Regions from separate parts of the Streptomyces sp. NPDC001914 genome, predicted to be linked through region 3. Evidence: predicted binding sites of a transcription regulator. Region 3 holds the regulator's gene; each other region holds the start of a gene.
The links. The regulator HrcA, encoded in region 3, represses chaperone genes, less so after heat shock. The targets are predictions, from matches to a motif close to TTNGCACTCNGNNNNNCNGAGTGCNAA.
Positions count from the first base shown of each region.

Region 1: the regulator HrcA is predicted to act here: its motif matches at 5,683-5,709, upstream of groES (co-chaperone GroES).
Region 2: the regulator HrcA is predicted to act here: its motif matches at 6,372-6,398, upstream of groL (chaperonin GroEL).

Region 1 covers NZ_JBIASW010000002.1:308,952-318,950, forward strand. The annotation lists gene ACFYYF_RS06460 (FG-GAP-like repeat-containing protein) at 1-562, shown strand, start outside; gene ACFYYF_RS06465 (YciI family protein) at 723-1,079, shown strand; gene ACFYYF_RS06470 (RNA polymerase sigma factor) at 1,124-2,407, shown strand; gene ACFYYF_RS06475 (methyltransferase domain-containing protein) at 2,555-3,748, opposite strand; gene ACFYYF_RS06480 (polysaccharide deacetylase family protein) at 3,840-4,790, shown strand; gene ACFYYF_RS06485 (polysaccharide deacetylase family protein) at 4,787-5,539, shown strand; gene groES (co-chaperone GroES) at 5,854-6,162, shown strand; gene groL (chaperonin GroEL) at 6,313-7,938, shown strand; gene ACFYYF_RS06500 (ester cyclase) at 8,092-8,799, opposite strand; gene ACFYYF_RS06505 (SDR family NAD(P)-dependent oxidoreductase) at 8,910-9,683, opposite strand; gene ACFYYF_RS06510 (MOSC domain-containing protein) at 9,733-9,999, opposite strand, start outside.
Region 2 covers NZ_JBIASW010000011.1:181,744-191,742, forward strand. The annotation lists gene ACFYYF_RS28680 (PTS transporter subunit EIIC) at 1-1,027, shown strand, start outside; gene ACFYYF_RS28685 (hypothetical protein) at 1,062-1,649, shown strand; gene ACFYYF_RS28690 (hypothetical protein) at 1,757-1,969, opposite strand; gene ACFYYF_RS28695 (helix-turn-helix domain-containing protein) at 2,085-2,927, shown strand; gene ACFYYF_RS28700 (DUF397 domain-containing protein) at 2,908-3,108, shown strand; gene ACFYYF_RS28705 (NADH:flavin oxidoreductase) at 3,191-4,312, opposite strand; gene groL (chaperonin GroEL) at 4,624-6,246, opposite strand; gene ACFYYF_RS28715 (cold-shock protein) at 6,617-6,820, opposite strand; gene ACFYYF_RS28720 (MoaD/ThiS family protein) at 7,262-7,537, opposite strand; gene thrC (threonine synthase) at 7,534-8,832, opposite strand; SAM riboswitch class I at 8,850-9,006, opposite strand; gene ACFYYF_RS28730 (glucosyl-3-phosphoglycerate synthase) at 9,212-9,999, shown strand, end outside.
Region 3 covers NZ_JBIASW010000010.1:210,937-220,935, reverse strand. The annotation lists gene ACFYYF_RS27505 (SpoIIE family protein phosphatase) at 245-2,389, shown strand; gene hemW (radical SAM family heme chaperone HemW) at 2,477-3,715, shown strand; gene ACFYYF_RS27495 (DUF3097 domain-containing protein) at 3,947-4,753, opposite strand; gene ACFYYF_RS27490 (MBL fold metallo-hydrolase) at 4,785-5,513, opposite strand; gene hrcA (heat-inducible transcriptional repressor HrcA) at 5,690-6,706, shown strand; gene dnaJ (molecular chaperone DnaJ) at 6,707-7,846, shown strand; gene ACFYYF_RS27475 (nitronate monooxygenase) at 7,956-9,050, shown strand; gene ACFYYF_RS27470 (16S rRNA (uracil(1498)-N(3))-methyltransferase) at 9,047-9,796, shown strand; gene ACFYYF_RS27465 (VOC family protein) at 9,849-9,999, shown strand, end outside.

The sequences.
Region 1 (9,999 bases), on a different contig from region 3:
CGGCTACGACGACCTGATCGGCGGATACGGCTACGGCGACGCCATCACCGTGGTCCCCGGCTCGGCCGGCGGGCCGAGCCAGGACCAGAGCAGCTGGAAGGAGTACACGCAGGACACGCCCGGCGTGCCCGGCGTCAGGGAGGCCGGCGACATGTTCGGCGCGTCGATCGCGGTCGGTGACGTCGACGGCGACGGCATCGACGACGTGGCGGTCGGTGCCCCCGGCGAGAACGGCTCCACCGGTGTCGTCGACGTGCTGCGGGGCAGCCGCTCCGGACTGACCGGCGCGCACGCCCGGGCGTTCACCCAGGACACCGAGGGGGTCCCCGGAGTGTCCGAGCCGGGGGACGGCTTCGGCCACACCGTCCGCCTGCTCGACGTCGGCCACGACGGGCACGCCGACCTGGCCGCCTCCGCGGCGAACGAGGACGCGGGCAACGGCGCCGTGTGGCTGCTGCGCGGCGCCGCGACCGGCGTCGTCACGGACGGGGCCCTCGTCCTGGGAGGGAGGACGCTCGGGGCCCCCTACGCCAAGGCCGCCTTCGGTTCCGTACTCCGGTAGCCGCCGTCCGACCTGCGCGAACACCGGACGGACGGGCCCCGGGAAAAATCTTCCGGAGAATTCCGGGGTGGGTGTCGATCCGGGGTCTCCCCGTTCGACGCACTGGTGAGAGGCGGGAAGAAGCCCCGCCTCCGAGACACCACCGACACGAGGAGTCACCATGCCCCGCTACCTCTCCCTGGTCCAGATCGACGAGCGCACCGCACCCGCCGAAGGCCCCAGCCCCGAACTGATGCAGCGGATGGGCGAACTGATCGAGGAGATCACCAAGGCCGGTGTCATGCTCCAGACCGAGGGCCTGACACCCAGCGCGCAGGGCAAGCGCGTCCACTACGTGGGCGGGGAACTGTCCGTGACCGACGGGCCCTTCACCGAGTCCAAGGAGGTCGTCGGCGGCTACGCGATCATGCAGTGCAAGGACATGGCCGAGGCCCTGGAGTGGACCAAGCGCTTCCTGAAGGTCCACGAGGAGCACTGGACGGTCACCTGTGAGGTGCGGGAGATCGCCGAGGGCTGAGCGCTCCTTGGCCCGGCGCCGCCGTGGGTGTCTCATGGGGGGTTGTGGAACAGCAGCCCACCCGAGCACCCGACGGCGGTGTCGACACCGCCGTCGAGACCATCTACCGCATCGAGTCCCCCCGCATCATCGCGGGCGTGGCCCGGATCGTCCGTGACGTCGGCATCGCGGAGGAACTCGCGCAGGACGCCCTGGTCGCGGCGCTGGAGCAGTGGCCGCGCGACGGGGTGCCGGACAATCCCGGCGCCTGGCTGACGGCCACGGCCAAGCACCGGGCGATCGACCTCGTACGCCGCCGTGAGCGGTACGCGCGCAAGCTGGAGGAGGTCGGGCGGGACCTCTCGCTGTCCGCGCCGCACCATCTCGACGCACCCGCCGATCCGGACGACATCGACGACGACCTGCTGCGCCTGGTCTTCACCGCCTGCCATCCCGTCCTGTCCGCCGAGGCCCGCATCGCGCTCACCCTGCGGCTCCTCGGCGGTCTGACGACGTCCGAGATCGCCCGCGCCTTCCTCGTCCCGGAGGCGACCGTCGCCCAGCGGATCGTGCGGGCCAAGCGGACGCTGGCGGCGAAGGGCGTGGATTTCGAGGTCCCGTACGGGCCCGAGCGCGAAGCCCGGCTCGGATCCGTGCTGGAGGTCATCTACCTCGTCTTCAACGAGGGGTACGCGGCCACGGCGGGCGACGACCTGCTCCGCCCCGCGCTGTGCGAGGACGCGCTCCGGCTGGCCCGGGTGCTCGCCGAGCTGATGCCCAAGGAGAGCGAGGTGCACGCCCTCGCCGCCCTGCTGGAGCTCCAGGAGTCCCGGGCGGCCGCCCGCACCGGGCCCGGCGGCGAGCCCGTCCTCCTCAAGGACCAGCAGCGCCGCCGCTGGAACCGCCTGCTGATCCGCCGCGGCTTCACCGCGCTCGGCCGGGCCAACGCCGTCGCGACGGGCCGTCCGGGACCGTACGCGCTCCAGGCCGCCATCGCCGCCTGCCACGCGCAGGCCTACACCTACGAGGACACGGACTGGGGCGTGATCGCCACCCTGTACGGCCTGCTGGCGGCCCGCTCCCCGTCCCCCGTGGTCGAACTGAACCGGGCCGTGGCCGTCTCGATGGCCGAGGGCCCCGGCCCCGCCCTGGACATCGTCGACGCCCTCGCCGACGAACCCGCCCTGCGCGACTACCACTTGCTGCCGAGCGTGCGCGGCGACCTCCTCGCCCGCCTAGGACGTACACGGGAGGCACGCGCGGAGTTCGAGCGGGCGGCCGCGCTGGCGCGCAACGAGCGGGAACGCGCGCTGCTGGAGGCGCGGGCGCGCGAGTCGCGGAAATCGTGAGGTTCCCCGTGCGGTGATCCGTTCCCGGGGTGATCGGCGCACCGCCCCGAGCGGGTTCGTCCGCCCTCGCCGGGCCGTCCGCGGGGGCACCGGTGGTGCGGACGGGCCCGGGACCACGGCCCGTCGCCGGGCCGGACCCCGGTCCGCTCAGCGACCGCCGGCAGCGGCGGACGGCTTGGCGGGTGCTCCCACCAGCATGGTCGGTGCGCCCGCCACCCGGGTCAGGAACACCGTCGCGGAGTGCGGGCCCTGGGGCTTCACCTTGCGGCGCAGTTCCTCCGGCTCGACGGCCGATCCGCGCTTCTTCACGGTCAGGACACCGACCTCCCGTTCCCGCAGCAGCGCCTTCAACTTCTTGACGTTGAAGGGGAGCCGGTCGGTGATCTCGTACGCGGAGGCGTACGGCGTCGGGCGCAGGGCGTCCGCGGTGACGTAGGCGATCGTCTCGTCGATCAGCCCGCCGTCCAGGTCCTCGGCCACCTCGGCGACCAGGTGCGCGCGGATGACGGCGCCGTCCGGCTCGTACAGATAGCGCCCGACCGGCCTGACCCCGGGATCGGGCAGGCCGCGGCCGCGCAGCTCGCGCGGGCCCGGCAGCAGGGTGGCGCGCACCAGGCCGGGTTCGGTGCCGAACCAGAGCACCGCCTCCTTCACGTCCCCGCCGTCCGAGATCCACTCGGCCTCCGCCTCGGCCGGGACCGCCTCGTGCGGGATGCCGGGGGCGATCTTCAGCGCCGCGACCGGGGCGCGCAGGGCCGCCGCGACCGCCCAGGACAGCGGCGGCGAGTACGCCTCGGGGTCGAAGATCCGGCCGCGGCCGCCGCGGCGCGCCGGGTCCACGAAGACGGCGTCGTACGAGGCGGTGTCCACCTCGGTGACGTCGCTCTCGCGCACCTCGATCAGGTCCGTGAGTCCGAGCGCGTCGGCGTTCGCGCGGGCGGCGGCGGCCGTCAGCGGATCGCGGTCGACGGCCAGGACGCGGATTCCGGCGCGGGCCAGCGCGATGGCGTCGCCGCCGATGCCGCAGCACAGGTCGGCGACGGAGCGGACGCCGAGCGCGCGCAGCCGCTCGGCGCGGTGCACGGCCACGCTCGTCCGGGTGGACTGCTCGACCCCGTTCGGGGTGAAGAACATCCGTCCGGCGTCCTCGGCGCCGAACTTCGCCACCGCCCGCTGCCGCAGGCGTGCCTGACCGAGGGCCGCCGAGACCAGTTCGGCCGGGTGCTCGCGGCGCAGCCGGGTGGCGACGGCCAGTTCCTGCGCCGGTTCCGTGGCGCGGACCTCGTCGAGCAGGGCGCGGCCCTCGGCGGTGAGGAGGGGGGCGAAGGAGACGTCGTTCACCCGGCCATTGTGGGCCAGTCGGTGGACGGTGTGCTTCCGGCGGCGGTGTCGGGGCCCTCGCGCGGGAGGTGAGCTGGGAGGATCCGGCTCCATGCGACCCGTACGACAAAATGATAAAAACGGCGCAAGAGGGGCCGGTGTGCGCCGGGGAGTCGGCGTGCTCGCCCTCGCCCTCCTCGCCTCCGGCTGCGCCGGGTCCGGCGCGGCCCCGGCACCCGGAGCCGACGGCGGCGCCGGAGGGGCCCACGCCCCGCGGGCCGCACACCTGGAGGGCCCCGCCGGCGCCCTCGCCGCGTACGCCTCCCGGCTCCGGGCGGCACAGGTCCGGCGCGCCGCCGTCGCCAGGCGCTGGGGCCTGACGGCGGTGCCGCTGACGCCTCCGGCGCCGCCCGCCAGGAAGCCGGTCATCGAGGCCCGCAAGGGCTTCGAGGTCGACGGCCAGAAGGAACTGGGGCTGCCGCCGGTCTTCACGACCGTCCCCACCAAGGACAAGGTCGTCTTCCTCACCGTCGACGACGGCGCCCAGAAGGACCCCGCGTTCCTGCGGATGATGAGCGACCTGAGGATCCCGTACACCGCCTTCCTCAGCGACTTCCTCGTCAAGGACGACTACGGCTACTTCCGGCGGATGCGCGACCGGGGCGTCACCCTCGACAACCACACGCTGCACCACCCCTATCTGCCGGCGCTCTCCTACGCCCGGCAGAAGCGCGAGATCTGCGGCATGCAGGACGTGATGGAGAAGCAGTTCGGCAGACGCCCGACCGTCTTCCGCCCCCCGTTCGGCAACTACGACCAGGACACCCTGCGCGCCGCCAGGGCCTGCGGCATCAGGTACGCGCCCATCTGGAACGAGGAAGTCTTCGCCGACCACTGGGAGTACCGCGAGGAGGACCAGGACCTGCACCCCGGCGACATCGTCCTCACCCACTTCCAGGGCCGCGAGCAAGGGACGGGCACCATGCCCGAGATGGTCCGCCGCTTCCTCAGGACGGTCACCGCCAAGGGATACGCGGTCGCACGCCTGGAGGACTACCTGTGAGGCTGCGCGCGCCGGCCGCCGGGCTGCTCGTGGCGGCACTGCTCAGCGGCTGCGCCCAGTCCGTCGACCCCATCGAGCGCCTCGGCAAGAAGGCCGCCCAGCGAGTCCACCCGACGCAGTCGGCGTACCGCCGCTGGGGTCTGGCCGGCCCCCTGACCCCGGCGCCGGACGTGACCGTACGGAGCACCGCGCGCACCGCGGACACGGGACTGCCGCCCGTCGTGACCCAGGTGCGCACCCGCGACAAGGTGGTCTTCCTGACGTACGACGACGGGGCGGAGCGCGACCCGCGGTTCGCCGACATGGTCCGCGAACTGCGCCTGCCGGTCAGCATGTTCCTCACGGACCGGGTCGCCGGCCCCGGATACGGGCGTCTCGCCCGGCTGCGCGCGGTCGGCGCGAACCTGCAGAACCACACCCTCGACCACGTCACCCTGCGCGGTCTGCCCTACGCGGGCCAGCGCGCCGAGATCTGCGGACAGCAGGACAAGCTCGCACGGCGCTTCGGCGTCCGGCCCCGGCTGCTGCGACCCCCCTACGGCAGGTACGACGACACCACCCTGCGGGCCGCCGCCGACTGCGGGGTCGCCGCCATCGTCCTCGGCAGGACGGCCGACGCGCACCGGCTCCGGCCGGGCGACATCCTCGCGGGCCCCGGCGAAGGCGGTCTCACGGACGCCACGCTCCGGTTGCTCCGGAGGATCCAGCGCGAGGGCTTCACCGTGGCGCGGCTGGAGAACTACCTCTAGAGGGCACCCGGGGGAGAGAGAACGGCCTTCGGGGGCGCCGAGCGGCGGACCGGCATCAAGGGACTCGCACCGGCGAGCCCCTTCCGGAGTGCGCCCGTTCGGTGGGGTCCCGCCCCTTCCGGTCCACGCCACGCCGGACGGCTTTGGCACTCCGCTTGACCGAGTGCTAATCACAGTCATAGTCTCAGGTCTGGCACTCCCCCCTGGAGAGTGCCAACAGCGACGGGCAGGTCCGGCACCCGCGACGACGGATCGACCTGGTCGCCACCTCAGACAGTTAACCCCGTGAGATCTCCGAAGGGGGAGGTCGGATCGTGACGACCGCCAGCTCCAAGGTTGCCATCAAGCCGCTCGAGGACCGCATCGTGGTCCAGCCGCTCGACGCCGAGCAGACCACGGCCTCCGGCCTGGTCATTCCCGACACGGCGAAGGAGAAGCCCCAGGAGGGCGTCGTCCTGGCCGTGGGCCCGGGCCGCATCGAGGACGGCAAGCGTGTCGAGCTCGACGTCGCCGTCGGCGACATCGTTCTCTACAGCAAGTACGGCGGCACCGAGGTGAAGTACAACGGCGAGGAGTACCTCGTCCTCTCGGCTCGCGACGTGCTCGCGATCATCGAGAAGTAATTCACCTGGTAAGGGAGTTCGGGGTTCGTCCCCGGGCGACCCCGCACCAAGCATTGCAGTGAACCACGCCCCTGGCACCCGCGATATTCCAGCCGGGCGCCGGGGGCGCGGTTCGTTCTCCACATTTTCCGAGAGGGCTGAACCGCTTCCATGGCGAAGATCCTGAAGTTCGACGAGGACGCCCGTCGCGCCCTTGAGCGCGGCGTCAACAAGCTTGCCGACACGGTGAAGGTGACGATCGGCCCCAAGGGTCGCAACGTCGTCATCGACAAGAAGTTCGGCGCTCCCACCATCACCAACGACGGTGTGACCATCGCCCGTGAGGTCGAGGTCGAGGACCCGTTCGAGAACCTCGGCGCGCAGCTCGTGAAGGAGGTGGCGACCAAGACCAACGACATCGCGGGTGACGGTACGACCACCGCCACCGTGCTCGCCCAGGCGCTCGTGCGCGAGGGCCTGCGCAACGTCGCCGCGGGTGCCTCCCCGGCGCTGCTGAAGAAGGGCATCGACGCGGCCGTCAAGGCGGTCTCCGACGAGCTCCTCGCCACCGCGCGCCCGATCGACGAGAAGTCCGACATCGCCGCCGTCGCCGGTCTGTCCGCCCAGGACCCGCAGGTCGGCGAGCTCATCGCCGAGGCGATGGACAAGGTCGGCAAGGACGGTGTCATCACCGTCGAGGAGTCCAACACCTTCGGTCTGGAGCTCGACTTCACCGAGGGCATGGCCTTCGACAAGGGCTACCTGTCCCCGTACATGGTGTCCGACCAGGAGCGTATGGAGGCCGTCCTCGACGACCCGTACATCCTCATCCACCAGGGCAAGATCAGCTCCATCCAGGACCTGCTGCCGCTGCTGGAGAAGGTCATCCAGTCGAACGCCTCCAAGCCGCTGCTGATCATCGCCGAGGACGTCGAGGGCGAGGCCCTGTCGACCCTGGTCGTGAACAAGATCCGCGGCACGTTCAACGCCGTCGCCGTGAAGGCCCCCGGCTTCGGTGACCGCCGCAAGGCCATGCTCGGCGACATCGCCACCCTCACCGGTGGTCAGGTCATCGCCGAGGAGGTCGGCCTCAAGCTCGACCAGGTCGGCCTGGACGTGCTCGGCAGCGCCCGCCGCGTGACCGTCACCAAGGACGACACCACGATCGTCGACGGTGCCGGCAGCAGCGACGAGGTCGCCGGCCGCGTCAACCAGATCAAGGCCGAGATCGAGAACACCGACTCCGACTGGGACCGCGAGAAGCTCCAGGAGCGCCTCGCGAAGCTGGCCGGCGGCGTGTGCGTGATCAAGGTCGGCGCCGCCACCGAGGTGGAGCTGAAGGAGAAGAAGCACCGTCTGGAGGACGCCATCTCCGCGACCCGCGCCGCGGTCGAGGAGGGCATCGTCTCCGGTGGTGGCTCCGCGCTCGTCCACGCCGTCAAGGTCCTCGAGGGCAACCTCGACAAGACCGGCGACGAGGCCACGGGTGTCGCGGTCGTCCGCCGCGCCGCCGTCGAGCCGCTGCGCTGGATCGCCGAGAACTCCGGCCTCGAGGGTTACGTCATCACCTCCAAGGTCGCCGAGCTCGACAAGGGCCAGGGCTTCAACGCCGCCACCGGCGAGTACGGCGACCTGGTCAAGGCCGGCGTCATCGACCCGGTCAAGGTCACCCGCTCCGCCCTGGAGAACGCGGCCTCCATCGCCTCCCTGCTCCTGACGACCGAGACCCTGGTCGTCGAGAAGCCGGCCGAGGAAGAGGCCGACGCCGGCCACGGCGGCCACGGCCACTCCCACTGACGTCCGACGCCCTGAGCGCGGACACGCCCCCCGGGGCGTGACGTCGTGAAGAGGTCCCCGTTCCACGAGGAACGGGGACCTCTCGCGTTCCGCGGGACCATCCCCGTGCGGAGCGGCCTCGTTGCACGGGACCGTCCCCGTGCGGGAGTGGCCTCAGCCCTCCATCGCGTCCAGCGCGCCGAGATCCGCCATCAGGCCCAGCCGGTCGTACTCCCACCAGCCCTCGGCGATCTTTCCGTCCTCGTTGCACCGGAAGATCGTCGTGCCGGTCATGGAGACCTGCTTCCCGGACGCCGGGATCCCCATGAAGTCACCCGTGTGCGTGCCGCTCCAGGTCCACCGCGAGCAGACGCGGTCGCCCTCGGCGATCTGGTCGTCGATGGTGAACGTGAAGTCGAAGCCGCCGCGCCACATCTCCATCTCGCGCCGTATCGCGTCGAGCCCCATGGTGTCCTGCTCGTTGGCGGGATCGTGGTCGTGATAGCTCTCCGCCATCAGCCCGTCGAGCGGCGGCAGTTCCCCGGGAGCACCCAGCATCTCGAAGAAGCCGCGGATGTTCGCCGCGTAGAGCTGCTCGTCGCGCACCACGTCGAGGTCCGTGAACGTCGGCATGCCCTCACAGAGCGCCACCATCTCCTGGAAGATCGTGTCGGTCTCCGCGAGCTTCGAGTTCCGCATCGCGTCCTCGTACGACGGGAACTCCACGATCTCCACGAAGTGACTCGCGTCGGAGCGGTCCTTGCCGATGACGCTGTGCGTCGCGGTCCGTTTCCCCTTGGTCTTCTCGACCCACGTGTCCATCAGCCGGTTCATCTCGTCGAACCGACTGGTTCTACAGTCAATCAACTGCATGAATGTCATGGCGCCGCCTCCGGCCCCCTGGTCCGGTTGATCCACCTCGATTCTCCCACCGGAGGGGCGACACCACCCACCGCGCGATCATCGCGAACGGACCGCCCGGGCGCCCCGGTTCACTCGGGTCCGTACTTGCGCCCGGTCCGCGACGAGATCCCGCCCAGGAGCGCGCGCGGCGTCACCTTCACCACGCCCATCAGCACCTTGTAGCGCGGGTCCGGGACCGACAGCGTCCTGCCGCGGGCCAGATCGGCGAGCGCCGCCGCGACCAGCTTGTCGGCGTCCAGCCACATCCAGTTCGGGATGTTGTCCGTGCCCATCCCGGCCCGCTCGTGGAACTCGGTGCGCACGAAGCCCGGGGCCAGCGCCATCAGCCGGACCCCGCTGCCCGCGAGATCCTTCGCCGCGCCCTGCGTGAACTGCACGACCCACGCCTTCGACGCCCCGTACGTGCCCCGCGGCACGAACGCGGCCACCGACGCCACGTTGACGACCCCGCCCCGGCCGCGCTCCCGCATCGCCTCGGTCGCCGCCGACGTCAGCCGGAGAACCGCCTCGCAGTGGACCTTGAGCATCTTCAGCTCGTCCGCCATCGACACGTCCAGATAGCGGCCCTTGTTGCCGAAGCCGGCGTTGTTGACCAGCAGGTCGACCGGGTTCTTGCGGTCGGACAGCCGGGCGGCGACCTCCTCGATGCCCGCGTCCGTCGCCAGGTCGGCGGTGAGCACCTCGGCCTCGATGCCGTGGAGGTCGTGCAGCTCGGTCGCCTGCTCCCGCAGCCGCTTGGTGTCCCGCGCCACCAGCACGAGGTTGTGCCCGTCCGCCGCGAGCCGCCGCGCGAAGGCGGCACCGATCCCCGCGGTCGATCCCGTAATCAGAGCCGTTGTCATGGCGCAAGGGTAGTGACCGGCCCGGACCCCCGCCCCCCGGTGCGGCCGGTCACCCGGCGGCGGCCGCCCCGGTCTGTCCGCCGTACTTCGCCACGTACTCCCGCGCCGACGCCAGCGACTCCGGGTGCAGCGCCTCGCCCGCCGCCAACAGCCGTGGCAGCAGCTTCCGTTCGGTCGTCGCGGCGCGGAACTGGAGGGCGACGGTGACGTCGTGGGCGGGCCGGTGCACGATCTCGACCGGGTCCCCGGAGCGGATCTCGCCGGGCTCGATCACCCGCAGGTACGCGCCCGGCGCACCCCGGAGCGTGAACCGTCT
Region 2 (9,999 bases), on a different contig from region 3:
CGGCCTGCTGATCAACCTCGGCGTGCTCAGGGGCCTCACCCCCGCACTGACGGCCATCGCCTCCGGGTTCATGGCGCTGATCGCCGTCTTCGTGGGCCACAACACGGCCAAGGTGTTCGGCGGCACCCCGGTCCTCGGCGGCGCGGTGGCCGCGGTCGTCGTGTACCCGGGAGTCGCCAAGGTCACCGTCCTCGGTGTGACGCTCGCCCCCGGCCAGGGCGGTGTCCTGGGCGCCCTGGCTGCGGCCCTGCTCGGGACGTACGTGGAGAAGTGGTGCCGCGGCTGGGTACCGCCCACCCTGGACGTCCTCCTCACCCCCACCCTGACCGTGCTGCTGACCGGCCTGGTGACGCTGTACGCGCTGATGTACGCGGCCGGTGAGCTGTCCGCCGCCATCGGCACCGCCGCCGCCTGGCTGCTCTCCACCACGGGCGCCTTCGCCGGGCTCGTCCTCGGCGCCCTGTTCCTCCCCCTGGTGATGCTCGGCCTCCACCAGGCCCTCATCCCCATCCACACCACGCTCATCGAGCAGCAGGGCTACACCGTCCTGCTGCCCGTGCTCGCCATGGCGGGCGCGGGCCAGGTCGGCGCCGCCCTCGCGGTGTACGTCCGGCTGCGCCACGACACCTCGCTCCGTACGACGATCAGATCCGCGCTCCCGGCCGGTCTCCTCGGCGTCGGCGAACCCCTGATCTACGGCGTCTCCCTGCCCCTCGGCCGGCCCTTCGTCACGGCGTGCGCGGGCGGAGCGGCGGGCGGCGCGTTCATCGGATTCTTCTCGATGCTGGGCGAGCGGGTCGGCTCGACCGCCATCGGCCCCTCCGGCCTGGCCCTGTTCCCGCTGCTCTCCGGCAACCGGGGTCTCGCCGTCACCGCGGCCGTCTACGCGGGCGGGCTGCTGACCGGATACGCGGTCGGCTTCGCCGCCACGTACGTCTTCGGCCTCCGCGGCATCCGCGACGACGCTCCCGACGGCGGCCTCGGCAGCGAGCCGCCGGCCCGCCGGGCGGAACAGGCCGCCGTGTAGCCGCGCTGTCGGTGGCGCGTGCGAGGCTGGGGGCATGAACCACGCACAGCTGACCGCCCTCGGCCGCGCCCTGCGGCTGCTCGGGGAGCACGGCGACACACTGACCGCCGACACCCCCGACGCCAGGCTGCACGAGGTCAAGGCGGATCTGAAGCGGGCCCTGGACCTGCTCGACGAGACGGTGTCGACGGCCAAGCCGACCACCCGCTGCTCCGAGCACCCGAACGGCCCGGTGGACGAGAGCGCCCCGGACCGCTGTCTGCTCTGCGAGACCCGCCGCCGCACCGCCCGCCGCACCGAGGTCAACGACGCGTACACGCACGGCCGGACGCCCGCACCGGACGAGCTGCCCGACCGCACGATGTCCCGCTACGGCGTGCGCGGCGACCGCCCCCAGCCCCAGCAGCGCTGGCTCCCGGAGGTCTGGAACGGCCAGACGTGGCTCCTGTGCGGCACCCCCCGCCGCGACCGCCAGGAAGCCGAGCGCTTCCTGGCCGCCGAGCGCCGGGCTCCCCGCCCCGGCATGGCCTACCGCCTCGTCCACGAGTTCACCGACTACGAGGTGCTGCGCATCTGGGGCACCCCGGTCAAGGTCGACATCGAACCCATGGGGAATCTCTAGACGGGCAGGTGGGCCCGGCCGGACGGCCCAGGGTGACCGGACCGGCCCGGAGGCCCGGCAGGCCGGAGAGGGCCGGGAACGGGCGGCCCCCTGCCGGAGTCCGCGGATCAGGGCAGGCGCCCCTCCGCGTTGATCCGCCGCACCCGTGCCCGCAGCACCTCCCCCGGCGGCGCCTCCGCCAGGGCCTCGGGCGGACAGTCCCACTCGATCCCCCCGCCCGGCGGCCGCAGTTGTACGAGGCCGCCCTCGCGCCCCATGACCCGGCCGAGCCGCCCGTCCCGCACGTCGATCGCGTACTCCTCGCCCGACGTCGTCTCCATCGCACCGAACCTTCCACGCTGAGTGTTCGCTTTCACCACCCAGCGTGACCGTCGTGCCCGTAACCTGGCCAGAGTCGGCGCTCCAACAACCCCACCTGTTGGACGGGAGGTCGCCATGCCCAGCCCCAAGGACCTCGACCCCTCCTCCTCCCCGCGCGCCATGATCGGCGCGGAGCTGCGGCACGCCCGCGAGAGCGCCGGCCTCAGCCAGTCGGACCTGGGTGAACCGCTCTTCGTCAGCGGTTCCTTCATCGGCCAACTGGAGTCGGGGACACGCCGGTTGCAGCTCGAATACGCCGTCCGGATAGACGAGATCCTCGGGACCAGGGGCTTCTTCGAGCGCAACTGCAGGGCCCTGGCCAGGTCGAAGTACCCGGACCACTTCGTGGAGGCGGCGGAGGCGGAGGCCTTGGCGGCGGCGATCAGGGAGTATGCGACGCTGCTGATCCCGGGGTTGCTGCAGACGCGGGGGTACGCGGAGGAGATCTTCCGGGCCTACAAGCCGACCGCGCAGGGCGAAGAGATCGAGGCTCTGGTGACGGCCCGACTCGAACGCGCTCGTCTCATCGGCCATCCAACAACGCCGTTGTTGTGGGTGGTTCTGGACGAAGCCGTACTCCGGCGCCGGGTCGGCGGTCGCGGGGTGATGTCAGCGGCCCTCCTTCACATCACGGCCCTGGCCCGTCAACACCGGATCATTGCCCAGGTACTGCCGTTCAGCTCCGGAGCCCATGCGTCGATGACCGGCCCTTTGAAGCTGATGGAGTTCGAGGACGCGCCCCCGCTGTCGTTCGTCGAGGGACCGGACATGGGGAAGCTGATGGACGATCCGGCAACAGTCGCCCGCCACAACCTCACCTTCAACCTGCTTCAGGCTGCGGCCCTTTCACCACAGGACTCGCTGGCCCTGATCGAATCCGTGGCGCAGGATTACGGGCATGGAGACCAACACCCGTGAGAGCGACCTGACCACCGCTACCTGGCACAAGTCCAGCTACAGCGGGGGCGAGGGCGGGAACTGCCTGGAGGTCGCCGAAAGCCGACGCAACGTCATCCCGGTCCGGGACTCCAAGAACCCCGGCCCGGTGATCACCTTCGGCACCGCAGCCTGGGGCGCTTTCGTCGCGCACCTCGGCTGACCGGAAGAGCGCAAAAAAGGGACGGCGCCCGCGTCACAGCGGGCGCCGTCCCTCCCCCGTTCCCCCCGTTACCGGGAAGCTGTCAGCTCAGCGAGCCGAGCGCCGCCGCGTCGTACGGCGCGAGCTCGTCGAAGCGGCCGGCCAGGACCTTCGCCGCCCACTGGGGGTCCTGGAGCAGCGCGCGGCCGACGGCGACGAGGTCGAACTCGTCGCGCTCCATGCGGTCGAGGAGGTCGTCGATGCCCTTGACCGGGGAGCCCTCGCCCGCGAAGGCCTTGATGAAGTCGCCGTCCAGACCGACCGAGCCGACGGTGATGGTGGGCCTGCCCGTCAGCTTCTTCGTCCAGCCGGCGAGGTTCAGGTCGGAACCGTCGAACTCGGGCTCCCAGTAGCGGCGCGTGGAGGCGTGGAAGGAGTCCACTCCGGCCGCGGCGAGCGGGGCGAGGATCGCCTCCAGCTCCTCCGGGGTCTCCGCGAGGCGGGCGTCGTACGCCTGCTGCTTCCACTGCGAGTAGCGGAAGATGACGGGGAACTCGGGCGAGACGGCCGCCCGCACCGCGGCGACGATCTCCGCCGAGAACTTCGTACGGGCCACCGGGTCGCCGCCGTAGGCGTCCTCGCGCCGGTTGGTGCCCGCCCAGTGGAACTGGTCGAGCAGGTAGCCGTGGGCACCGTGCAGTTCGACACCGTCGAAGCCGATGCGCTCGGCGTCGGCGGCGGCCTTGGCGAACGCCTCGATGACGTCGTCGAGGTCCTGCTGGGTCATGCTCTTGCCGGTGACCTCGGCGCCCTCCTTGTAGAGGCCGGAGGGGCCGACCGGCGGGGCGTCGGCGAAGGGCGGCTCGCCCGCCTTGCGGACCATGCCGATGTGCCACAGCTGCGGGACGATCGTGCCGCCCCCCGCGTGCACGGCGTCGGCGACCTTCGCCCAGCCGGCGAGCTGGTCCTCGCCGTGGAAGCGCGGCACGCTGTCGCTCTGCCCGGCCGAGTCGTGGCCCACGTAGGTGCCCTCGGTGACGATCAGGCCGACGCCCGCGGCGGCGCGGCGGGAGTAGTACCCGACCACGTCCTCTCCCGGTACGCCGCCCGGCGAGAACATCCGGGTCATCGGGGCCATGGCGATCCGGTTCGGGACGGTCAGGCCGTTGATGGAGATGGGACGGGCCAGGATCTCGGCTGCGCGGGACGCGGCGTCAGCGGTCACGTGGGGGCTCCTCGGGGAGGTGGGCGGTATGACGTCGGGCTGTCTGCGAAACAGGAGATTCCATGCGGTATGTGCACATGCATCGACTGCTCGTCAGCGTCAACCTCCGCACCGGGCGAGGCATTCCGCCGCCCCCGCACTCACCCCTGTGATCCGGGCCACGTAACGGGCCGTACCGTCCCCGGCGAACGCCCGGGGCAGGCGTCCGGGGCAGGGGCAGGCGTCCGGGCCGGGAAACGCCCGAGGGCGGCACCCTCCCTCGCGGGAAGGTGCCGCCCTCGGAACGTCAGGACGTTGATCGACGGGGTCGATCAGAAGTCCATGTCACCGCCCGGCATGCCGCCCGGAGCGGCCGCGGCGGCCTTCTCCGGCTTGTCGGCGATGACGGCCTCGGTGGTCAGGAACAGCGCGGCGATGGAGGCGGCGTTCTGCAGGGCAGAGCGCGTCACCTTCGCCGGGTCGATGATGCCTTCGGCGATCATGTCGACGTACTCACCGGTCGCGGCGTTCAGGCCGTGGCCGACGGGAAGGTTGCGCACCTTCTCGACGATGACGCCACCCTCGAGGCCACCGTTGACGGCGATCTGCTTGAGCGGGGCCTCCAGGGCCAGACGCACGGCGTTGGCGCCGGTCGCCTCGTCACCCGAGAGCTCGAGCTTCTCGAAGACCGAGGAAGCCTGGAGCAGGGCCACGCCACCACCGGCGACGATGCCCTCCTCGACGGCCGCCTTCGCGTTGCGAACGGCGTCCTCGATGCGGTGCTTGCGCTCCTTGAGCTCGACCTCGGTGGCGGCACCGGCCTTGATGACGGCCACGCCGCCGGCCAGCTTCGCCAGACGCTCCTGGAGCTTCTCGCGGTCGTAGTCCGAGTCCGAGTTCTCGATCTCGGCACGGATCTGGTTCACACGGCCGGCGACCTGGTCGGCCGAGCCGGAGCCGTCGACGATCGTGGTCTCGTCCTTGGTGATGACGACCTTGCGGGCGCGGCCCAGCAGGTCCAGACCCGCGTTCTCCAGCTTGAGGCCGACCTCCTCGGAGATGACCTCGCCGCCCGTGAGGATGGCGATGTCGCCGAGCATGGCCTTGCGGCGGTCACCGAAGCCCGGGGCCTTGACGGCGACGGACTTGAAGGTGCCACGGATCTTGTTGACGACCAGGGTCGACAGGGCCTCGCCCTCGACGTCCTCGGCGATGATCAGCAGCGGCTTGCCCGACTGCATGACCTTCTCCAGGAGCGGGAGCAGGTCCTTCACGTTCGCGATCTTGGAGTTCGCGATCAGGATGTACGGGTCGTCGAGGACGGCCTCCATACGCTCCATGTCGGTGGCGAAGTACGCCGAGATGTAGCCCTTGTCGAAGCGCATACCCTCGGTGAGCTCCAGCTCCAGACCGAAGGTCTGGGACTCCTCGACGGTGATGACGCCTTCCTTGCCGACCTTGTCCATCGCCTCGGCGATGAGCTCGCCGATCTGGGTGTCGGCGGCGGAGATGGAGGCCGTGGAAGCGATCTGCTCCTTGGTCTCGACATCCTTCGCCTGCTCCAGCAGGGCACCGGAGACGGCCTCGACGGCCTTCTCGATACCGCGCTTGAGGGCCATCGGGTTGGCGCCGGCGGCGACGTTGCGCAGGCCCTCGCGGACGAGCGCCTGGGCGAGAACGGTCGCGGTGGTCGTACCGTCACCGGCGACGTCGTCCGTCTTCTTGGCGACTTCCTTGACCAGCTCGGCGCCGATCTTCTCGTACGGGTCCTCGAGCTCGATCTCCTTGGCGATGGAAACACCATCGTTGGTGATCGTGGGCGCGCCCCACTTCTTCTCGAGGACGACGTTGCGGCCCTTGGGGCCGAGGGTGACCTTGACGGCGTCGGCGAGCTGGTTCATCCCGCGCTCGAGACCGCGCCGTGCCTCCTCGTCGAACGCGATGATCTTGGCCATGTGAAGTGGTCCTCCCGGACGGGGTGGATTGCTCCGGATCGCGCCCGCGCCCGCGACGGACGGCCCCCGAGCCCTGTGGTTCCTTGCCCCACAGGCCCGTGAGCCTCGCCGGCCCGATCCAAGTTCTGTCACTCTCACTCGGAGAGTGCTAACGCCAATGATTAGCACTCGACCCCTGCGAGTGCAAGCGCCTCTCAGCAAAACAGGGCCGCCGGGCAGCCTCCGCGCGACGCCCCGGCCGAGGGGGCTCGCGGGCACGCGGGCGCACGCGCCACGCGGCAGGACCGGCCGGGGACGCACGAGGGGCCCGCATCCCCTGCGGGATGCGGGCCCCTCGTGCGTGAGTGAGTCGGTGGTCGTTCGCGCCCGATCAGACGGCGAGTTTGACCATGTCCGCCTGCGGACCCTTCTGGCCCTGCGAGATCTCGAACTCCACTCGCTGACCCTCTTCAAGGGTGCGGTAGCCGTCCATCTGAATCGCGCTGTAGTGCACGAAGACGTCCGCACCACCGTCGACCGCGATGAAGCCGTACCCCTTCTCCGCGTTGAACCACTTGACGGTGCCCTGAGCCATGCCTAACTCCCCTATTACTGGCCCTTGCACAGATCCACACTTCGCGGATCCGGGTCAGACCTCACCCCCCAACGGTTGGGGGTGTGCGCCGGAACGCGTCGACCGCGGCTGAATGTATCTGTCCAACTGCCCTCTGCAACAGGTCAATCGGACGAGAATTCTGGGCATGGCCGATCAATGATATGCGGAGAATGCGCAAGGATTCGGGGCAAGTCGGGCCCCGCAAATGCCATAAAATGCCCAAAAAGGTGAGCCATTTTGGCTACTTCTTGTCGCCCGCCGAAGGGTCACTCATATGCGTCCGGCATGAAACCAACATCCAGATCGGCGCGACTTCCCCAACTCTAGCGCGTTCAACCCTACAGAATTGCCCCCTCCGCTTGTCTCACGGAGGGGGCAATTATGTGAACGCAATGTGTTCGGCATTACCGAGGGTAACGATCAGCCTCCGGCGACGGCCGGAATGATCGAGACGCCGACGCCGTCCGGGGTCGCCGTCTCCAGTCCCTGCTCGAAGCGCACGTCGTCGTCGTTGACGTACACGTTCACGAAACGGCGCAGCTTGCCCTGGTCGTCCAGGACGCGCGCGGCGATGCCCGTGTGGTTCTTCTCCAGGTCGCTGATGACCTCGGCGAGGGTCGCGCCCTCGGCCGTCACCTCGGCGGCGCCACCGGTGTAGGTGCGCAGGATGGTGGGGATGCGGACGTTGACGCTCATGATGCGAGGCCAGCCTCTCGGAAGGAGTCGAGGTTCGGGCGGATGGTCGCGGTCAGCCCGGTGTCGGAGGCCACCGCGTCCAGGGTCTTGAGGCCGTCGCCGGTGTTCAGCACGACCGTGGTGAGGGCCGGGTCGAGAAGACCGTTCTCGATGAGCTTGCGGGTGACGCCGACGGTCACGCCGCCCGCCGTCTCCGCGAAGATGCCCTCGGTGCGCGCGAGCAGCTTGATCGCGTCGACGATCTGCTCGTCGTTCACGTCCTCCACCGCGCCGCCGGTGCGCCGCGCGATGTCGAGCACGTACGGGCCGTCCGCCGGGTTGCCGATCGCGAGCGACTTGGCGATGGTGTCCGGCTTCTGCGGCCGTACGACGTCGTGGCCGGCCTTGTAGGCGACGGAGACCGGGGAGCAGCCCTCGGCCTGGGCGCCGAAGATCTTGTACGGCTTGTCCTCGACGAGTCCGAGCCTGATCAGCTCCTGGAGCCCCTTGTCGATCTTCGTGAGCTGGGAGCCGGAGGCGATCGGCACGACGAGCTGGTCGGGGAGCCTCCAGCCGAGCTGCTCGCAGATCTCGTACGCCAGGGTCTTGGAGCCCTCCGCGTAGTACGGCCGCAGGTTCACGTTGACGAAGCCCCAGCCCTCGCCGGCCGGGTCGCCGATCAGCTCGGAGCAGAAGCGGTTCACGTCGTCGTAGTTGCCCTCGATGCCGACGAGCTCGCCGCCGTAGACCGCGGCCATGACGACCTTGCCCTGCTCCAGGTCGTGCGGGATGAACACGCAGGAGCGGAAGCCGGCGCGGGCCGCCGCGGCGCCCACCGCTCCGGCCAGGTTGCCGGTGGAGGAGCAGGAGAGGGTGGTGAACCCGAAGGCGCGGGCCGCTTCGAGGGCCTGGGCGACGACGCGGTCCTTGAAGGAGTGCGTCGGGTTGCCGGAGTCGTCCTTGACGAAGAGCTTTCCGGCGTCGACGCCGAGCTCACGGGCGAGGTTGTCGGCCTGGACGAGCTTGGTCCAGCCGGGGTTGATGTTCGGCTTGTCCGCCACGTCCGCGGGGACGGGCAGCAGCGGCGCGTAGCGCCAGATGTTCGCGGGTCCCGCTTCGATGCGCTTGCGGAGTTCCTCGGTGTCGTACGCCGAGAAGTCGTAGGCGATCTCCAGCGGGCCGAAACACTCCTCGCAGGCGAAGAGCGGGCCGAGCGGGACGCGGTGTCCGCACTCGCGGCAGGAAAGCGCCGCGGCGGGGCCGAGGTCTACCGCGTCGGCGGAGTTCGTGGTGCTTGCAACTGTCTGCGCAGCCATGGAGGCGAGGCCCTTTCTCCTCATCTTCCTCACGACGCACTTCGCCGTGAGACGGATTTGGCACCTTCCCTAGCCGGGAGCCTCGCGACGCGATCGACATCGATCGGTACGAGACCGGCTGGAGGGTTGCCGGGGCTTCATCGGGCCGTATCCCTCTGCCCCTCTGGATGAGCGGTATTTGATTGTTGAACTGTTGAACACGATACGCGCCGACGATCCAGGACATGCGATGGTCATGCGCGTTGTTCAAGACTGTAACCGAAGGCCAGGACAGTTGAGATAGTCGTCCGAACCGCGAGACGACGGCAATCGATCTGCCGCTGGCCGCAGCGGGCACGCCGATGAGAGCGTGTGATCAGACAGTGAGGAGCCGCAGACGGTGCTGAGAGAAGTCGAAAGCTGGCTGAGCACACGCTCCTGGTCCGCGACCGACCGCCCGCTCCACAAGATCATGGCAGCCAAACGCGTCACCGGCTCCACGGTCAGTGTCGTCCTGCCCGCGCTGAACGAGGAGGAGACGGTCGGCGAGATCGTCGCGATCATCCGCCACGACCTGATGCAGCAGGTGCCCCTCGTCGACGAGATCGTCGTCGTCGACTCCGGATCGACCGACCGCACCGCCGCGGTCGCCGCCGCCGCGGGCGCGCGGGTCGTCCACCGCGACGACATCCTCCCGCGCATCCCGGCCGTGCCCGGCAAGGGCGAGGTGTTGTGGCGGTCGCTGCTCGTGACGAGCGGGGACATCGTCTGTTTCGTCGACGCGGACCTCAGGGAGTTCTCGTCCGACTTCGTCTCCGGGATCGTGGGACCGCTGCTCACCGACCCTGGCGTGGACCTGGTCAAGGCCATGTACGACCGCCCGATGGCCGGCGGCGGCGGGCAGGGCGGCCGGGTCACCGAGCTGATGGCCCGCCCCCTGCTGAACATGCACTGGCCCCAGCTCGCGGGCTTCGTCCAGCCGCTCGGCGGCGAGTACGCGGCCCGCCGCTCGCTGCTGGAACAGCTCCCCTTTCCCGTCGGCTACGGCGTCGAACTGGGCATGCTCGTCGACGCCCTGCACCTGGTGGGCCTGGACGCCCTCGCCCAGGTCGACGTCGGGGTGCGCAAGCACCGGCACCAGGACGGCCAGGCACTCGGCCGCATGGCCGCCGCCATCTACCGCACCGC
Region 3 (9,999 bases):
TCCGGCGGCCGGTCCCCGACCCGCCCCGTGCGCCGCGCCGAAGTCGCCGTCCCGCGCCGTCGCAGTGGCGGGCGGTGGACGTGGATCGGATGCTCGATTCTGTCCGTCTTCGAGCACATCCATACCACTGTTCTCACTCATGACGGCCCACTTCGGTGACTCGCCGCTTATGAGTGCCGCCAGTCTGTCACCCTGGCCGCATCGTCCGAGGTGTCTTCGTCCGAACTGCCCAGGGAGCCGCACAGTGGGGGCCATTCCGACGCAACGGGAGTCCACGGCGTGCGCACCGGACACGCTCGCGCACCACCCCACCGGCCGGGACGTCGTGTCGCGCACATCGCTGCCGGGCACTCCGCTTGCTCCCGCGGCCGCGCGCCGGTTCCTCCGTGACACGCTTCTGAGCTGGGCCGAACCGCCCCTGCCCGGCGCCGAGATCATCGACGACCGGCTCACGGAGGACGCGTGCGTGGTGGTCAGCGAGCTCGTCACCAACGCTGTCGTCCACGCGGGTACCGACGTCGAGCTGTTGTGCCGTCTGGAGTGCGCGGCCGACGGCCCGCCCGGCCCGCTGGTCGTCGAGGTCTCCGACCACCATCCCTCGCGTGCCATACGGGAGGACGGCGCCGAACCGTCGTACGGGACACCCGAGTACGGACGGGGCCTGCGTCTGGTCTCCGCGCTCTCCGAGGCCTGGGGCATCACCTACCGTCCGGGCGTCAAGACGGTGTGGTCGAGGCTGCTGGTCGACGGGGCCGCCGGGGCCCTGCCGGGGGCGGGCGTCTTCACGGACGCGGACGACCTGCGCCGGCCGGGCCGCTTCGACGACGTGGACGGTCTCTCCGCGAGGGGCGCCTTCGTGGACGACGACGGGCTCACGGGCGGGCTCCCCGGAGCGTTCGCGGGACCGGGCGGGTTCGCCGGCGCCGACGCTCTCACCGGCGCGGCGGACGGTCCGGACGCGGCCGGCGCCGGGGCCACCGCGTACGCGGAGGGCCGGGTCCCGGGGTACGGACCGGGAGCCGGCGGTGAGCCGTATCGCCCCGTGGCCGCCGCGGGGGCGGACCTGAGCGCCGCCCGGGGCCACGACTGGCTCGACCGGGGTGCCCTCTCCTTCCTCGCCGAGGCCTCGGACCTGCTCGCCGGGCAGCTCGACGAGGACCTGGTCGCCGCGCTGGCCGGGCAGCTCCTCGTCCCGCGCCTCGCCGACTGGTGCGCGGTATGGCTGGAGGACGAGGCCACCGACCGGGCCGGCGGGTTCGGCCTGGCCCTCGGCCCCCGCCTCGCCCGGGTCTGGCACGGGAGCGAGAACCTGATCGAGGGCCTGCGCCAGGCACTGGAGAAGGACCCGCCGCGGCTGCCCGACGCCGTGCGCTCGCGGGCCGTCCCGGTGCCCTGGCCCGGCGGGGCGCTGGGCGCCCGCGGGGCGAGCGGGGCGGCACTGGCGTACCGGCTGATCGCGGGCGGCCGGCCGCTGGGCACGCTGGTGATCGGGCGGGCCGGACCGCCCGACTTCCCCGACGAGGTCACCGGACTGGTCGAGGACCTCAGCCGCCGCATCGCGCTGGCCATCGGCGCGGCCCGCCAGTACGCGCGCCAGGCCACCATCAGCCGGGTCCTGCAGCGCGGGCTGCTGCCGGGCGCGGTCGCCGAGATCCCCGGGGTGCGCAGCGCCCTCGTCTACGAACCGCTCGACAAGGGCGGGCCGAGCGGCGACTTCTACGACGTGTTCCCGGCGGGCGACGGACGCTGGTGCTTCGCGGTCGGCGACGTCCAGGGCAAGGGGCCCGAGGCCGCCGTCGTGATCGGCCTGGCCCGGCCCTGGCTGCGACTGCTGGCCCGTGAGGGCTACGACGTCGCGGACGTCCTCGACCGTCTCAACCAGCTCCTCCTCGACGACGCGACGGAGGCAGCGGACGCGGCGGCCCGGGCGCTCGTGGCCGCGGGCGGACCCGGGCTCGGCGCCGACCTCGGCCCGCAGACGCGTTTCCTGTCCATGCTCTACGGCGAGCTGGTCCCCTTCGAGGGCGGTGTGCGCTGCACCCTCGCCTCGGCGGGGCATCCGCTGCCGCTGCTGCTGGGTCCCGACGGCGACGTACGGGAGATGGCCCGGCCGCAGACCCTGCTCGGCGTCTTCGAGGACCCCGAGTACACCTCCGAGACCTTCGAGATGTACCCCGGGGACACGCTCCTGTGCGTCACCGACGGGGTGACGGAGCGGCGCGACGGGTCCCGCCAGTTCGACGACGAGGACGGTCTCGCGCACGCCCTGGCGGGCTGCGCCGGCCTGAACGCCGAGATGATCGCGGAACGGATCCGCGCGCTGGTCCACGCCTTCGGCCCCCGCCCGCCCGAGGACGACATGGCCCTGCTGGTGTTACAGGCCGACTAGCCCACAGCGGCCGCCCGGCCCACCGCGGCCGCCCGGCCAAAGGCTCGCCGGACACGTCCACCCCGGGCGTGCTGGACAATGGAACGCATGCCTTCCGCACTTCCCGACGGTGAGCCCGTCCCCGACGACGGGGCGCTGCCCTCGCACGCCCTGGCCGGGGCGGCCGAGCGGCCCCTCGGGTTCTATCTCCACGTTCCGTACTGCGCGACCCGCTGCGGTTACTGCGACTTCAACACCTACACGGCGACCGAGCTGCGGGGCAGCGGCGGCGTGCTCGCCTCCCGCGACAACTACGCGGACACCCTGACCGACGAGATCCGGCTCGCCCGCAAGGTCCTCGGCGACGACCCCCGCCCGGTCCGCACGGTCTTCGTCGGAGGCGGTACGCCCACGCTGCTGGCCGCCGACGATCTCGTACGGATGCTGGGCGCGATCCGGGACGAGTTCGGGCTCGCGGACGACGCCGAGGTCACGACGGAGGCGAACCCCGAGTCGGTCGGCCCCGAGTACCTCGCGACTCTGCGCGCCGGGGGCTTCAACCGGATCTCCTTCGGCATGCAGAGCGCCCGGCAGCACGTCCTGAAGGTGCTCGACCGCACGCACACCCCGGGCCGCCCCGAGGCCTGCGTCGCCGAGGCCCGCGCGGCCGGCTTCGCACATGTGAACCTGGACCTGATCTACGGCACGCCGGGGGAGTCGGACGACGACTGGCGGGCCTCCCTGGAGGCGGCCCTCGGCGCCGGTCCCGACCACATCTCCGCGTACGCGCTGATCGTCGAGGAGGGCACGCAGCTCGCGCGCCGGATCCGCCGGGGCGAGGTCCCCATGACGGACGACGACGTGCACGCGGACCGCTACCTCATCGCGGACGAGGTGATGTCGGCGGCGGGCTTCGAGTGGTACGAGGTGTCGAACTGGGCCACCGCCGGCTCGCCGGACAGCCGCTGTCTGCACAACGAGCTGTACTGGCGGGGCGCCGACTGGTGGGGCGCGGGGCCCGGGGCGCACAGCCACGTCGGCGGCGTTCGCTGGTGGAACGTGAAGCATCCGGGGGCGTACGCGGCGGCACTGGCCGAGGGCCGCTCCCCCGGGGCGGGCCGCGAACTCCTCTCCGAGGAGGACCGCCGGGTCGAGCGCATCCTCCTGGAGCTGCGGCTGCGCGAGGGCTGCCCGCTCTCCCTGCTCCGCCCCGACGGCCTCGCGGCAGCCCGCCGCGCCCTGTCCGAGGGACTCCTCGAAGCCGGCCCGTACGACGCCGGCCGTGCCGTCCTCACCCTGCGCGGCCGTCTCCTGGCGGACGCCGTCGTCCGGGATCTGGTGGACTGAACGACGGGACGCCGTGACGGCGGGCTGCCCCGGCCGACGGCCGACCCAGGCCGCGGCGGGGGACCCGGCCCCGGAAGGGACCCGGCCCCGAAGGGGACACGGGCGCCCTCCCGTCGCCGGCGCCCGGCCCGTCACTCCGGTGGCGAAATCCGTCAGTCCGGCGCCCGGCCCGTCACTCCGGTGCCGAACGCGTCAGTCCGGCGTCCGGCCGTCACTTCGGCGTCCCGCCCGTCACTCCGGAGCCGTGACGAAGTCGATCAGTTCCTCCACCCGGCCCAGGAGGGCCGGTTCCAGGTCCTTGTAGGAGTGGACCCGGGACAGGATGTGCTGCCAGGCCGCGCCGGTGTTCTCCGGCCAGCCCAGGGCCCGGCACACGCCCGTCTTCCAGTCCTGGCCGTGCGGGACCCGGGGCCAGGACGGGATGCCCACCGAGGACGGCTTCACGGCCTCCCAGACGTCGATGTACGGGTGGCCGAGCACCAGGGCGTGCTCGCTCGTGACCGCCTCCGCGATCCGGGACTCCTTCGAACCCGGGACCAGGTGGTCCACGAGGACGCCGAGCCGGGCGTCCGGGCCCGGGGAGAACGCGTCCACGACAGCGGGGAGGTCGTCCACGCCCTCCAGGTACTCCACGACCACGCCCTCGACGCGCAGATCGTCGCCCCAGACCCGCTCGACCAGTTCGGCGTCGTGACGGCCCTCGACGTAGATGCGCCCGGCGCGTGCGACCCGGGCGCGTGCGCCGGGGACCGCCACCGAGCCGGACGCCGTACGGCTGGGGCGCACCGGCGCGGAGGCCGTCGGGCGGACCAGGGTCACCACCCTGCCCTCCAGCAGGAAGCCGCGCGGCTCCAGCGGGAACACCCGGTGCTTGCCGAAGCGGTCCTCCAGGGTCACCGTGCCCGCCTCGCAGCGGATCACAGCGCCGCAGAAGCCGGTGCCGGGCTCCTCGACGACCAGACCCGGGTCCGCCGGGACCTCGGGCACGGGCCGGGGCTTCTTCCACGGTGGGGTCAGGTCCGGAGAGTACTGGCGCATTCGGATGACGATAGGAGAAGCCCGGCCGCCCTCACCGCGACACGCCGAAACGCTCGGCCAGGGCGTCCCGTTGGGACCGTACGAACGCGGCGTCCACGACCGCCCCGTGGCCGGGGACGTACAGCGCGTCCTCGCCGCCCAGTCCGAGCAGCCGGTCGAGCGCGGCGGGCCAGCGCGACGGTACGGCGTCGGGGCCCGCCTGCGGCTCGCCCGACTCCTCGACCAGGTCGCCGCAGAACACCACCGTCGGGTCGCCCGGCACCACGACCGCGAGGTCGTGCCCGGTGTGTCCCTCGCCGATCCGCACCAGCAGGACCTGGACGCCGCCGTCGAGGTCCAGCCGCCAGGTGTCCCACACGAACAGGTCCCGGGGGCGTACGAGGGCGTCGGCCGCCTCCTCCGCGGCCCGGGGGTCCAGGCCGTTGCGCACCGCGTCCGCGTACAGCTCCTCGCGGCCGTCCTCGTACACCGCGGACGAGCCGCCCGCGGTGAAGATCCGCGCGCCGGCGAACGCCGCCGCGCCGAAGACGTGATCGAAATGGGGGTGGGTGAGCGCGAGAAGGGTCACACGGTGGCCGGTGAGCGCCTGCGCCTCCCGGCGCACCTTCGCGCCCTCCGCGAGGCTCGACCCGGCGTCGATCATCAGCGCCGCCCCCTCGCCGACGACGAGTCCCACCGTGCAGTCCCAGTCCGGAAGCCGCTGTCGCCCCACCCGGGGCGCCACCCTTTCCCACCCGAGCTCTTCCCAAGTCAGCCTCATGCGGCGACGCTAACGGTGAGCGGGTGCCGCGCACGACATCGCAGGCCCGCCCTTGCCCGGGGTGTGCCTCACCGCCGTACACTGAACCGGGGAACGTTGGCACTCGCGTGCGCTGAGTGCCAGGCGAAAGCCACGAAGGCCACGAAGACCACCGAGTCGACTTCTGGAGGTGCGCGATGCTCAGCGAACGCAGGCTCGAGGTGCTGCGCGCCATCGTCCAGGACTACGTGGGCACCGAGGAGCCGGTCGGTTCCAAGGCGCTCACCGAGCGGCACCGCCTCGGCGTCTCGCCGGCGACCGTCCGCAACGACATGGCGGTCCTGGAGGACGAGGGGTACATCGCCCAGCCGCACACCAGCGCCGGGCGCATCCCCACGGACAAGGGCTACCGCCTCTTCGTCGACAAGCTCGCGGGCGTCAAGCCGATGACCGCGCCCGAGCGCCGCGCCATCCAGAACTTCCTGGACGGCGCCGTCGACCTGGACGACGTCGTCGGCCGGACCGTGCGGCTGCTCGCGCAGCTCACCCGGCAGGTGGCCGTGGTGCAGTACCCCTCGCTGACCCGCTCGACCGTGCGCCACGTGGAGCTGCTCTCGCTCGCCCCCGCGCGGGTGATGCTCGTGCTGATCACGGACACCGGCCGGGTCGAGCAGCGCATGATCAACTGTCCGGCGCCGTTCGGTGAGACGTCGCTGGCGGACCTGCGGGCCCGGCTCAACAGCCGGGTCGCGGGGCGTCCCTTCGCGGACGTCCCGCAGCTCGTCCAGGACCTCCCGGAAGCCTTCGAGGCGGAGGACCGGGGTACGGTCTCGACGGTGCTCTCCACACTGCTGGAGACGCTCGTCGAGGAGACCGAGGAGCGCCTGATGATCGGCGGTACCGCCAATCTGACGCGTTTCGGACATGACTTCCCTCTCACCATCCGGCCGGTGCTCGAAGCGCTGGAGGAGCAGGTCGTGCTCCTCAAGTTGCTTGGAGAGGCCGGGGATTCGAGCATGACCGTGCGAATCGGGCACGAGAACGCGTATGAGGGACTCAACTCCACGTCCGTGGTCTCCGTCGGCTACGGTTCGGGCGGCGAGGCAGTAGCCAAACTCGGCGTGGTCGGCCCGACCCGCATGGATTACCCGGGAACGATGGGAGCGGTACGAGCGGTGGCACGGTACGTCGGACAGATCCTGGCGGAGTCGTAAGTGGCCACGGACTACTACGCCGTACTCGGCGTGCGCCGCGACGCGTCCCAGGACGAGATCAAGAAGGCGTTCCGGAGGCTCGCTCGCGAGCTGCACCCGGACGTCAATCCCGATCCGAAGACGCAGGAGCGGTTCAAGGAGATCAACGCCGCGTACGAGGTGTTGTCGGACCCGCAGAAGAAGCAGGTCTACGACCTCGGCGGCGACCCGCTGTCCCAGCAGGGCGGCGGCGCCGGTGCCGGAGGCTTCGGCCAGGGCGGCTTCGGGAACTTCTCGGACATCATGGACGCGTTCTTCGGCACGGCGTCGCAGCGCGGACCGCGCTCGCGCACCCGCCGGGGCCAGGACGCCATGATCCGCCTGGAGATCGAGCTCGACGAGGCGGCCTTCGGCACCACGAAGGACATCCAGGTCGACACGGCCGTCGTCTGCGGCACCTGCAACGGCGAGGGTGCCGCGCCCGGCACCGCCGCGCAGACCTGTGACATGTGCCGCGGCCGCGGCGAGGTGTCCCAGGTGACGCGGTCCTTCCTCGGCCAGGTCATGACCTCGCGGCCGTGTCCGCAGTGCCAGGGCTTCGGCACCGTCGTCCCGACCCCGTGCCACGAGTGCGCGGGCGACGGCCGGGTCCGCTCCCGCCGCACCCTCACGGTCAAGATCCCGGCCGGTGTGGACAACGGCACCCGCATCCAGCTCGCGGGCGAGGGCGAGGTCGGCCCCGGCGGCGGCCCCGCCGGCGACCTGTACGTGGAGATCCACGAACTGCCGCACTCGACCTTCCAGCGGCGCGGCGACGACCTGCACTGCACGGTCACCATCCCGATGACCGCGGCGGCCCTCGGCACCAAGGTGCCGCTGGAGACGCTCGACGGCATGGAGGAGGTCGACATCCGTCCGGGCACGCAGTCCGGCCAGTCGATCCCGCTGCACGGCCGGGGTGTCACGCACCTGCGTGGCGGCGGCCGCGGCGACCTCGTCGTGCACGTCGAGGTCATGACGCCGACCAAGCTCGACCCGGAGCAGGAGCGGGTGCTGCGCGAGCTCGCCAAGCTGCGCGGCGAGGAGCGGCCCACCGGTCAGTTCCAGCCCGGTCAGCAGGGGCTCTTCTCCCGGCTGAAGGACGCCTTCAACGGCCGGTGATCCAGGCGGGGCACGGGGCCCGACGCGTCCCGTGCCCTCCACGTCGGAGGCCGAATCCGGCCGGACGACCGGATTCGGACTTGCCCGGGGGACGTGACAACATGCCGTCATGTCCTCCGCGCTGACCGATCTCTTCCCTCACCCGATCGTGCAGGCCCCCATGGCGGGCGGAGTCTCCGTCCCGCAGCTCGCGGCCGCCGTGTCCGAGGCCGGCGGGCTCGGCTTCCTCGCGGCGGGGTACAAGACCGCCGACGGCATGTACCAGGAGATCAAGCAGCTGCGCGGGCTGACCGGCCGTCCCTTCGGCGTCAACCTGTTCCTCCCGCAGCCCGAGCACGCGGACGCCGCGGCGGTCGAGGTGTACGCCCACCAGCTCGCCGGCGAGGCCGCCTGGTACGAGACCGAGCTCGGGGACCCGGACAACGGCCGCGACGACGGCTACGACGCCAAACTCGCCGTCCTCCTCGACAAGCCGGTGGCGGCGGTCTCCTTCCACTTCGGCGTCCCGAAGCCGGAGGTGCTTCAGTCGCTGCGGCGCGCCGGCACCCTCACCCTGGTCACCGCGACCACGGCCGAGGAGGCCGTCGGCGTGGAGCGGGCCGGCGCCGACGTGGTCGTCGTGCAGGGCATCGAGGCCGGCGGACACCAGGGCACCCACCGGGACAACCCGGAGACGGACGGCACGGGCGTCGGCCTGCTCACACTGGTCGCACAGGTCCGCGAGAGAGTGGGCATCCCGGTCGTCGCCGCCGGCGGCATCATGCGCGGCAGCCAGATCGCCGCCGTCCTCGCCGCGGGCGCCGACGCGGCCCAGCTCGGCACCGCCTTCCTCGCGACCCCCGAGTCGGGCGCGGACGCCGTGCACAAGCGGGCGCTGACCGACCCCCTCTACGTCCGCACGGAGCTCACGCGCGCCTTCTCCGGACGCCCGGCGCGCGCGCTGGCCAACCGCTTCATGCGCGAGCACGGCCCCTACGCCCCCGCCGCCTACCCCGAGGTCCACCACCTCACCGTGCCGCTGCGCAAGGCGGCCGCCAAGGCGGGCGACGCGCAGGGCATGGCCCTGTGGGCGGGGCAGGGCCACCGCATGGCCCGCGACCTGCCCGCCGGGCAGCTCGTGGAGGTACTGAACGCAGAAATCGCGGCCGCCGAGACAGCGTTGTCGGCCGCCGCCGAGATCCCGGAAGAGGGTGCGGACCGATGACGGCACCGGTGTTCCTGGTCGAGCACTTCGACGCGGACGGCGAGGGACGCCATGTCCTCGACGGACCCGAGGGACGGCACGCCGTCTCCGTGAAACGGCTGCACAGCGGTGAGGAGGTCGTGCTCACCGACGGGGCCGGGCGCCGGGCCGCGTGCGTGGTCCTCGGCACCGAGGGCAAGGACCGGCTGATCGTGCGGATGGGCGAGGTCACCGAGGAGGCGCCCGAACAGCCGCGCATCACGGTCGTCCAGGCCCTGCCCAAGGGGGACCGGGGCGAGCTGGCCGTCGAGACCATGACCGAGACCGGCGTCGACGCGATCGTCCCCTGGGCCGCCTCCCGCTGCATCACGCAGTGGAAGGGCGAGCGGGGTCTGAAGGCGCTCGGCAAGTGGCGGGCCACCGCCCGGGAGGCGGGCAAGCAGTCCCGCCGGGCGCGCTTCCCGGAGGTCGCGGACGCGATGACGACCAGACAGGTTGCCGCACTTCTCGCCAAAGCCGATCTCGCCGCCGTGCTCCACGAGGACACCGCGCTCGGCACCGAGCCCTTCGCGACCGCCGCGCTGCCCGCGTCCGGCGAGATCGTCCTGGTGGTCGGCCCCGAGGGCGGGATCTCCGCCGACGAGGTCGCCCTCTTCACCGAGGCCGGCGCGAAGACCTTCCACCTGGGGCGCACGGTGCTGCGCACCTCCACGGCCGGGACCGTGGCCACCGCGCTGCTGCTGGCCCGCACCGGCCGCTGGTCCTGACCCACCGCCCGCCGGCCCGACCACGACCGTCCGCACATCGAACGGGAAGCCCATGGAACTCGCCCAGGTACGACTGCTCGTCTCCGACTTCGCCGCCTGCTACCGCTTCTACTCCGAAGTCCTCGGCCTCAAGCCCCAGTCGGGCGCCGCCGAGGGACCGTACGAGAAGTTCAGTCCCGTCATCGGGTCCGCGGGCATCGCCC